2 regions of the Streptomyces sp. NPDC033180 genome follow, and region 1 is predicted to be linked to the other one. Evidence: riboswitches for the same ligand, from Rfam matches in the RefSeq annotation. Region 1 holds a riboswitch; the other holds the start of a gene.
The links. A riboswitch is a leader RNA that binds a small molecule or an ion and turns the genes downstream of it on or off. The one in region 1 is predicted to bind S-adenosylmethionine.

Region 2: another riboswitch for S-adenosylmethionine. It lies ahead of ACZ5WE_RS02105 (aminotransferase class V-fold PLP-dependent enzyme); the one in region 1 lies ahead of thrC (threonine synthase).

What each region holds. Positions count from the first base shown of each region.
Region 1 is NZ_JBVIPU010000022.1:34,696-39,462, reverse strand. It holds gene ACZ5WE_RS36330 (cold-shock protein) at 263-466, opposite strand; gene ACZ5WE_RS36325 (MoaD/ThiS family protein) at 890-1,165, opposite strand; gene thrC (threonine synthase) at 1,270-2,577, opposite strand; SAM riboswitch class I at 2,595-2,729, opposite strand; gene ACZ5WE_RS36315 (glucosyl-3-phosphoglycerate synthase) at 2,898-3,842, shown strand; gene ACZ5WE_RS36310 (hypothetical protein) at 3,913-4,218, shown strand; gene ACZ5WE_RS36305 (alpha,alpha-trehalose-phosphate synthase (UDP-forming)) at 4,328-4,767, shown strand, end outside.
Region 2 is NZ_JBVIPU010000001.1:444,421-449,187, forward strand. It holds gene ACZ5WE_RS02105 (aminotransferase class V-fold PLP-dependent enzyme) at 1-1,201, opposite strand, end outside; SAM riboswitch class IV at 1,381-1,497, opposite strand; gene trpD (anthranilate phosphoribosyltransferase) at 1,572-2,636, opposite strand; gene qcrB (cytochrome bc1 complex cytochrome b subunit) at 2,784-4,415, opposite strand; gene qcrA (cytochrome bc1 complex Rieske iron-sulfur subunit) at 4,412-4,767, opposite strand, start outside.

The DNA of each region.
Region 1 (4,767 bases):
GGCCTGCAAACCTTGTGGTTCCTTGCCCCACCCGGCCTGCGGGCCTCACCGACCCGATCCAAGTTCTGTCACTCTCACTCGGAGAGTGCTAAGCCCAATGATTAGCACTCGACCCCTACGAGTGCAAGCGCCTCTCACGGATCCCCGACGTACGAGGGGGCGCGCGCCCGGGGGTGTGCCACGGGACGCACGGGGGGCCCGCACCCCTGTCGGGATACGGGCCCCTCGTCGCTCTCTAAGTCGCTGGCCGATCGCGCCGAGATCAGACGGCGAGCTTGACCATGTCCGCCTGCGGACCCTTCTGGCCCTGCGAGATCTCGAACTCCACTCGCTGACCTTCTTCAAGGGTGCGGTAGCCGTCCATCTGAATCGCGCTGTAGTGGACGAAAACATCCGCACCACCGTCGACCGCGATGAAGCCGTACCCCTTCTCCGCGTTGAACCACTTGACGGTGCCCTGAGCCATGCCTAACTCCCCTATTACTGGCCCTTGCACGGGCCCGCACTTCGCGGACCCGGGTCAGACCTCACCCCCCCAATGGGTTGTGGAGGCGTGCGCCGGAACGCGTCGACCGCGGCTGAATGTATCTGTCCAACTGCCCTCTGCAACAGGTCAATCGGACGAGAATTCTGGGCACGCCTGATCGGTAATATGCGGAGAATTCGCCGGAGTTCAGGGCAAGTCGGGCCAGACAAATGCCACGGAGAGGGCAAATGGGCAGTGCACTTTGGCTACTTCTTGTCGCCCTCGGGGCGACTTCGTATATGCGCTCGGCACAAACAGGAAGCTCGCTTCCCAACTGTACCGCGCTCAATCACATGGAATTGCCCCCTCCACTTCTCTCGCGGAGGGGGCAATTCAGATTACGCAGGGTATTTCTTTAAAGAATCAACCACCCGCGACGGCGGGGATGATCGAGACCCCGGCACCGTCCGGCGTCGCGGTCTCAAGACCCTGCTCGAAGCGGACGTCGTCGTCGTTCACGTAGACGTTCACGAAGCGCCGCAGCTTGCCCTGGTCGTCCAGGACGCGCGCAGCGATACCGGTGTGGTTCTTCTCCAGGTCGGCGATGACCTCGGAGAGCGTCGCCCCCTCGGCGGCGACCTCGGACTGACCGCCGGTGTAGGTGCGAAGAATGGTGGGGATACGGACGTTGACGCTCATGGGATCACCTCGGTAGATCGAGAGGGCGCCCCATCAGGGGGCGCCCCGAAGGGGCGCGGGAACTGCGCGACCAGCCACGACGGTCCCGCAGACAACAGCGATGCCTACTTGGCAAGACCCGCGGAGCGGAACGCGTCAAGGCTGGGCTTGATCGTCGCGGTCGCCTGAGACCTCTCGGCAACGGCATCAAGCGTCTTGAGCCCATCGCCGGTGTTCAACACCACCGTGGTGAGGGAGGGATCAATGAGCCCCGCCTCGACCAGCTTCTTCGTGACGCCCACCGTCACACCCCCGGCGGTCTCCGCGAAGATCCCCTCGGTCCGAGCGAGCAGCTCGATCGCGTCCACGACCTGCTCGTCGTTCACGTCCTCGACGGCCCCGCCCGTGCGACGCGCGATGTCCAGGACGTACGGCCCGTCGGCGGGGTTGCCGATGGCGAGGGACTTGGCGATGGTGTCCGGCTTCTGCGGGCGCACGACGTCGTGGCCCGCCTTGAAGGCGGTCGACACCGGCGAGCAGCCCTCGGCCTGCGCACCGAAGATCTTGTAGGGCTTGTCCTCGACGAGCCCGAGCGCGATGAGCTCCTTCAGACCCTTGTCGATCTTCGTGAGCTGCGATCCGGAGGCGATCGGAATGACCAGCTGATCGGGTAGGACCCACCCCAGCTGCTCACAGATCTCGTACGCCAGGGTCTTGGAACCCTCGCCGTAGTACGGCCGCAGGTTCACGTTCACGAAGCCCCAGCCCTCGCCCAGCGGATCGCCGATGAGCTCGGAGCAGAAGCGGTTCACGTCGTCGTAGTTGCCCTCGATGCCGACGAGCTCGCCGCCGTACACCGCGGCCATGACGACCTTGCCCTGCTCCAGGTCGTGCGGGATGAACACGCAGGAGCGGAAGCCGGCGCGGGCAGCGGCGGCGCCCACGGCGCCGGCGAGGTTGCCGGTGGAGGAGCAGGAGAGGGTGGTGAAGCCGAAGGCGCGCGCGGCCTCGATGGCCTGCGCGACGACGCGGTCCTTGAAGGAGTGCGTGGGGTTGCCGGAGTCGTCCTTGACGAACAACTTGCCCTGCTCGACACCGAGTTCACGGGCGAGGTTGTCGGCCTTGACGAGCTTGGTCCAGCCGGGGTTGATGTTCGGCTTCTCGGCGACGTTCGCGGGGACGGGCAGCAGGGGCGCGTAGCGCCAGATGTTGTCGGGGCCGGACTCGATCTGCTTCCGGAGTGCCTCGGGGTCACCGGTCGGCAGGTCGTACGCCACTTCGAGCGGGCCGAAACAGGCCTGACAGGCGAAGATCGGGCCGAGGGCGTAGAGCTCGCCGCACTCGCGGCAGGAGAGGCCGGACGCGGGGCCGAGATCCACGGAACCCGTGGTCGAAGAGGTGTTTTCGTTCGTTGCGACAGTCTGCGCAGCCATGGAGGCGAGGCCCTTTCTCCTCATCTTCCTCGCGGCGCATCTCGCCACGAGACGGAATTGGCACCTTCCCCACCGAGACCTCGCGTGCGTGGTCGGCGGGATGGTTGCCGGGGCTTCAACGGGCCGTATCCCTCTGCCCCTCTGGATGAGCGGTATGGCGCCGGGGCTTCATGGGCCCAGGGCATTTGTTACGCGATGGCCCCCGACGTGCGATGGTCATCCGCGTTGTTCAAGACTGTAACCGACGGCCTGGACCCTTGAGATAGTCGTCCGAACCGCGAGATGGATCACATGTAGGCCACACACAGGAGGAGCCACCCGTGCTGGAAGAGGCCGAGCGCTGGCTGACCAGGCGTTCCTGGTCCGTCGCCGACCGTCCGCTCAGCGCACTCGTCGCCGCCAAACGGGCGTCGGGGGCCTCGGTGAGTGTCGTCCTGCCCGCGCTCGACGAGGAGGGGACGGTCGGCGGGATCGTCGCCGAGATCCGCCGCGAGCTGGTCGAGAGGCAAGCGCTCGTCGACGAGCTCGTGGTGATCGACTCCGGCTCCCGGGACCGTACGGCCGAGGTGGCGCGGGAGGCGGGGGCACGGGTCGTGCACCGGGACGAGATACTGCCGCGCGTCCCGGCCGTGCCCGGCAAGGGCGAGGTCATGTGGCGCTCGCTCCTGGTGACCGGCGGTGACATCGTCGCGTTCGTCGACGCGGACCTGAGGGAGTTCTCGGCGGACTTCGTCACCGGCATCGTGGGCCCGCTCCTGACCGAGCCCGACGTGGACTTCGTGAAGGCGATGTACGACCGCCCCCTGGCCGGAACCGCCGATCAGGGCGGCCGGGTCACCGAACTGATGGCACGCCCGCTGCTCAACATGCACTGGCCCCAACTGGCGGGTTTCGTCCAGCCGCTGGGCGGTGAGTACGCGGCGCGCAGATCCCTCCTGGAGCGGCTGCCGTTCCCCGTCGGTTACGGAGTGGAGCTGGGTCTGCTCGTCGACGCGCTGCACACGGTGGGCCTGGACGCGCTCGCGCAGGTCGATGTCGGCGTGCGCAAGCACCGGCATCAGGACGGGCAGGCGCTCGGCCGGATGGCGGCGGCGATCTACCGGACGGCACAGCTGCGGCTCGCGCGCGGCCATCTCGTACGGCCCGAGCTCACCCAGTTCGAACGGGGCGAGCAGGGGTTCGAGCCGCGGACCCATTCGGTGGACACGGAGGAGCGTCCGCCGATGTGCGGCATCGCGGAGTACGCGGCACGCCGCGTGGCGTAACCACCCAAGCCGGGCATTTTGTCTACATTCCCCACTTATGAGGGTCAGACAGGTGAGGGTCAGACAGGTAATGGGAAGCGCGCGACGCGTCGGTGGCATGGCCATGGCCACGGCCGTCCTCGCGACAGGAGCACTCGGCGCCGCGGCCGTACCCGCCGCGGGCATGGACACCGCATACGGATCGCGCACCGGCCAGGTCGCGATCCCCGCCGGTGAGCGGGCGGAGCAGAGCGGGCCCGCGAGGCCGGCGAGCGGTCCGGGTGAACTCGCCAAGAGCGGCAGCGACTCGGACACGATGCTGTACGCGGGCCTGGCGATCGCCCTGTGCACGCTGGGCGCACTGGCGGTGGCGGCGGCAAGGAGCAGACGCCACTGACAGTCGGCGACCGGTCGCCGGTCGCCGGTCGCCGAAGGTATACGGCCGGGCCCCCACCAGGGCCCGGCCGTACGTTTGAGTCCTCCCCCGAAGGGCTAGGTTTCGCCACATGGTCTCCGAGCACGCCGCCGCCCAGGTCCTCGTCGCGTCCAACCGCGGCCCCGTCACGTACACCCTGGAGGAGAACGGGGAACTGACGGCCAAGCGGGGCGGAGGCGGACTCGTCTCGGGTCTGAGCGCGATCGGCGACGACGCGGATGCCCTGTGGGTCTGCGCGGCGCTCGGCGACGGTGACCGGGAGGCCGTGCGGCGCGGGGTCGGCGAGCCCGGCGTGCGGATGCTCGACATCGACGCGGGGTCGCACGAGGGCGTGCACGCCGACGCGTACAACGGGATCGCGAACTCGGTGCTGTGGTTCGTCCACCACATGCTCTACCAGACCCCGCTCGAACCGGCCTTCGGACCGGAGTTCCGGGCGCAGTGGGCGTCGTACGAGACGTACAACCGCGCCTTCGCCGAGGCGCTGGCCGAGAGCGCCGGAGCGGGCGC
Region 2 (4,767 bases), on a different contig from region 1:
TCTGCGGGTCGCTGCCGAGCAGGGTGCGCACCAGCGGGTGGGCGCAGAACAGGCCGTCGCGTACGCCGATGCCGTACTCGGCGGAGAGCGCGGCGGCGAAGTGTGAGCTGTTCCAGCCGTCGACGACGAAGGAGATGACGCCGACGCGCGGCGCGTCGTCGCCGAAGAGCGAGAGCACCTTCACCGCGGGCACCTCGGCGAGGCCCTCGCGCACCTTGGCGATGAGGTGGCGCTCACGGGCGACGAGCTCGTCGAAGCCGGCCTCCGTCAGCGCCTTGCAGGCGGAGGCGATCGAGTACACGCCGATGACGTTCGGCGACCCGGCCTCGTGGCGCGCGGCGGTGTCGTGCCACTCCACGTCCACGCCGCCGTCCGTACGCCGCGCGACCTTGCGCGAGGCGCCGCCGCCCGCGAGGTAGGGCTCGGCGTCCCGCAGCCAGTCGGAGCGACCCGCGAGGACGCCGGAGCCGAAGGGCGCGTACAGCTTGTGGCCGGAGAAGGCGACCCAGTCGACGTCGAGCTCGCTGATGGAGACGGGGTGGTGGGGCGCGAGCTGAGCGGCGTCCAGGACGATGCGGGCGCCGTGCGCGTGGGCGGCGGCGGCGAGTTCCTTGACCGGCCACAGCTCACCGGTGACGTTCGAGGCACCGGTGACGCAGACCAGGGCGGGCCCGTAGGGGTCGCGGTCGGCGAGGGCGCGCTCCAGGGTGGCGACGGCCTGATCGGCGGTGCGCGGGGCGTTCAGGTAGGTCACGCGGGCGTCGCGCCAGGGCAGCAGCGAGGCGTGGTGCTCGGTCTCGAAGACGAAGACCTGGCAGTCGACCGGGAGGGCCGCGGCAAGGAGGTTGAGCGAGTCGGTGGTCGAGCGCGTGAAGACGACCTGGTCGTCCTCGCGGCAGTCGAGGAACTCGGCGACGGCGACCCGGCTGTTCTCGAAGAGGTCGGTGGAGAGCTGCGAGAGGTACCCGGCACCGCGGTGCACGCTGCCGTAGTACGGCGCGTACGCGGACACGTCGTCCCACACTCGCTGCAGCGCAGGGGCGCTCGCCGCGTAGTCCAGCGCCGCGTAGGTCACCTCGCCGCCGGTGACGAGCGGCACGGTGACGTCACGGCCGAGGACGGGCAGCGGCGCGGCACAGCAGGGGTCGGCGGACTCGGCGGAGGCGACGTCGGTGGTGGTGGCGACAGAGCGTGCGGACATGGCGAACTCCCGTGGGAAGGCAGGCGAGTTCACTGCGAGCGCGCTCGAACGGCGCTGCAGTGACGAAAGAAAAAGGGGGTGCGGAAAAGGGGCCGGGAAGCCCTATCGCATTCGCTTGCTCACGAGACTGCTCCCTTGAGGACCAGGACCCCAGGGGCGGACATTCACCGATGTCCAGGGGTCCGCGCTTGCCATGGACCTTGCTGTCCACGGCCTGGTCTTCACCCGGGGCACCCCGCCACGGACGGAGGGTTGCCGGACAGCGAGCCGGGGCCTAATCGCTGTCACTCATGACCTGCGCAGCATCTTGCCACACGATCTTCTCGGTGCCCACCGCAGTCCGGCATCCGGACCGCGGTGGGCACCACACTCACCTGTTGCTGGCCGCCACCCACAGCTCCAGGGCCTTCTTCGCGGCTCCGGAGTCGATGGCCTGCGCCGCCTTCGCGATCCCTGCGCCGATCTGCTCCACGAGGGTCCCCTCGCCCGGCGACAGCGCCACCAGGGCGGCCGCCGTGTTCAGCAGTACGGCGTCCCGGACCGGTCCCTTCTCACCGTCGAGGAGGCGCAGCGCCACCTCGGCGTTGTACGAGGCGTCAGCGCCCCGCAGCGCCTCCACGGGGACGAGGTCGATGCCGACGTCCCGGGGGTCGAAGGCCTCCTCGCGCACGGCGCCGTCGCGCACGACCCAGACCCGGGAGGTCGAGGTGGTCGTCAGCTCGTCGAGGCCGTCGTCGCCGCGGAAGACGAGGGAGGAGTTCCCGCGCTCGGCGAAGACCCCGGCCACGATCGACGCCATCCGCGGGTCGGCGACCCCGACCGCCTGGGCCCGCACCTTGGCCGGGTTGGTGAGCGGCCCGAGGGCGTTGAAGACGGTCCGGATGCCCAGCTGGCTGCGCGCCCCGCCGGCGTGCCGCAGCGCCGGGTGGAACTTCACGGCGAAACAGAAGGTGATCCCGGCTTCCTCGGCCACCTCGACGACCCGATTCAGCGGCAGCTCCAGGTTCACGCCGAGCTTCTCCAGGACGTCCGAGGCGCCCGAGGCGCTGGAGGCCGCGCGGTTGCCGTGCTTGACGACCTTCGCGCCCGCGCCCGCGGCCACGATCGCGGACATCGTGGAGATGTTGACGGTCTTGGCGCCGTCACCGCCGGTGCCGACGATGTCGACGGTCTGCCCCGGCACCTCGATCACGTTGGCGTGCTCGTACATCGTGCGGACGAGGCCGGAGATCTCGTCCACGGTCTCGCCCTTGGCCCGCAGCGCGACCACGAAGCCCGCGATCTGCGCGTCGGTCGCCTCGCCGCGCATGATCCGGTCCATGGCCCAGGCCGTGTCCTCGGTGCTCTGGTCACGTCCCTCGAGCAGTCCGTTCAGCACACCCGGCCAGGAACGGGCCGCCGCGGTGTTGCCTCCTGCGGGGGTCACAGCGCTCATATGCCGCTCCTGGGTTCGTCTAGGCATGGGACAGGAACACCTTATCCAGCTCCGGGGACGGCAAAGAGCCCCGTCCATGCACTGGAACGCATGGAACGGGGCTCTCGCCGTGGCGACCTTTGGTCAGAGCTTCAGAGCTCCGGAGGATCAGTGGTGGCCGTGGCCGCTCGTGATCTCCTTGTACTCCTCGGTGGTGGGCTTGGGGATCTGGTTGTCCTCCCCGTAGTAGCCCTTGCTGAGCTTGGCCCGGAGCTTCTGCGAACCGGACACCTTGCGCTCGACGCCGTTCTCGTCGACCGCGGGGCCGATCTCGACCGGCGCGTACTGCTCGTGCGCGGTGAGCGTGTGCAGCTGCTCCTGGCCCAGCGGCTCGTGGACCTCGATGAACTCACCGTGCGGCAGGCGCTTGATGATGCCCGACTCGCGGCCGTGCAGGACCTTCTCCTTGTCACGCCGCTGCAGACCCAGGCAGATCCGCTTGGTGATGACGAAGGCGATGACCGGTGCCACGAAGAAGGCGATGCGCACGAACCAGGTGATCGAGTTGATCGACAGATGGAAGTGCGTGGCCCACAGGTCGTTTCCACCACCGACGAGCAGCACCATGTACCAGGTGATCCACGCGACGCCGAAGCCCGTACGGGTCGGGACGTTGCGCGGGCGGTCCAGGATGTGGTGCTCGCGCTTGTCCCCGGTGACCCAGGACTCGATGAACGGGTAGACCGCGATGGCGACCAGGACCAGCGGGAAGATGATCAGCGGGATGAACACACCCAGGACGAGCGTGTGACCCCAGAGGTTGATCTCCCAGCCCGGCATGACACGGATCAGGCCCTCGGAGAAGCCCATGTACCAGTCGGGCTGCGCTCCGGTGGACACCTGGTCGGGCCGGTAGGGACCGAGCGCCCAGATCGGGTTGATCGTGGCGATCGCCGAGATGGCCGCGATCACACCGAAGACCAGGAAGAAGAAGCCTCCGGCCTTCGCCATGTAGACGGGGAGCAGCGGCATGCCGACGACGTTCTTGTTGGTCTTGCCGGGACCCGCGAACTGCGTGTGCTTGTGGTAGAAGACCAGGATCAGGTGCGCCACCACGAGCCCGAGCATGATGCCCGGCAGCAGCAGGATGTGCACCGAGTAGAACCGCGCCACGAAGTCGCCGCCGGGGAACTCCCCGCCGAACAGGAACATCGACAGGTACGTGCCCACGATCGGCACGGACAGGATGGCGCCCTGCATGAAGCGCACACCGGTACCTGAGAGCAGGTCGTCCGGGAGCGAGTAACCGGTGAAGCCGGTGAACATGCCGAGGACGAACAGCAGGAAGCCGAAGACCCAGTTGACCTCACGGGGCTTGCGGAAGGCACCCGTGAAGAAGACGCGCATCATGTGCACGAACATCGCCGCGAGGAAGATCAGCGCCGCCCAGTGGTGGATCTGCCGGATCAGCAGACCACCGCGCACATCGAAGCTGATGTGCATGGTCGAGTTGAACGCCTCGGACATCAGCTGGCCCTGCAGCGGGATGTAACTGCCGTGGTACTCCACCTCGTTCATCGACGGGTGGAAGAACAGGGTCAGATACACACCCGTGAGGATGATGATGATGAAGCTGTACAGGCAGATCTCACCGAGCATGAAGGACCAGTGGTCCGGGAAGATCTTGCGCATGTTGGCCTTGGCCAGGGAGTAGATCCCCAGGCGTCCGTCGGCCCAGTCGGCGACCCGCTCACCTGCGGGCGCCTCCTTCTTACGCGTATCCGTCGTCGTAGTGCTCATCCGCGCTCCCAGAAAGCAGGACCGACGGGCTCAGCGAAGTCGCCGAGCGCCTCGAGGTAGCCCTCTTCGTTCACGCCGATGCGCAGCTGCGGCAGCGCGTGACCGGCCGGGCCGAAGATCACTCGGGCACCGTCGGAGAGGTCGAAGGTGGACTGGTGGCACGGGCAGAGGACGTGGTGCGTCTGCTGCTCGTACAGGGAGATCGGGCAGCCGACGTGGGTGCAGATCTTGGAGTACGCGACGACACCGTCGTGCGACCACTCGAGCTCCTGCTTGTCCTTGATGTTGTCCGGCTGGATACGGACGATCATCAGGGCCGCCTTGGCGATCTCCTTCTGGAAGTCGTGGTCGT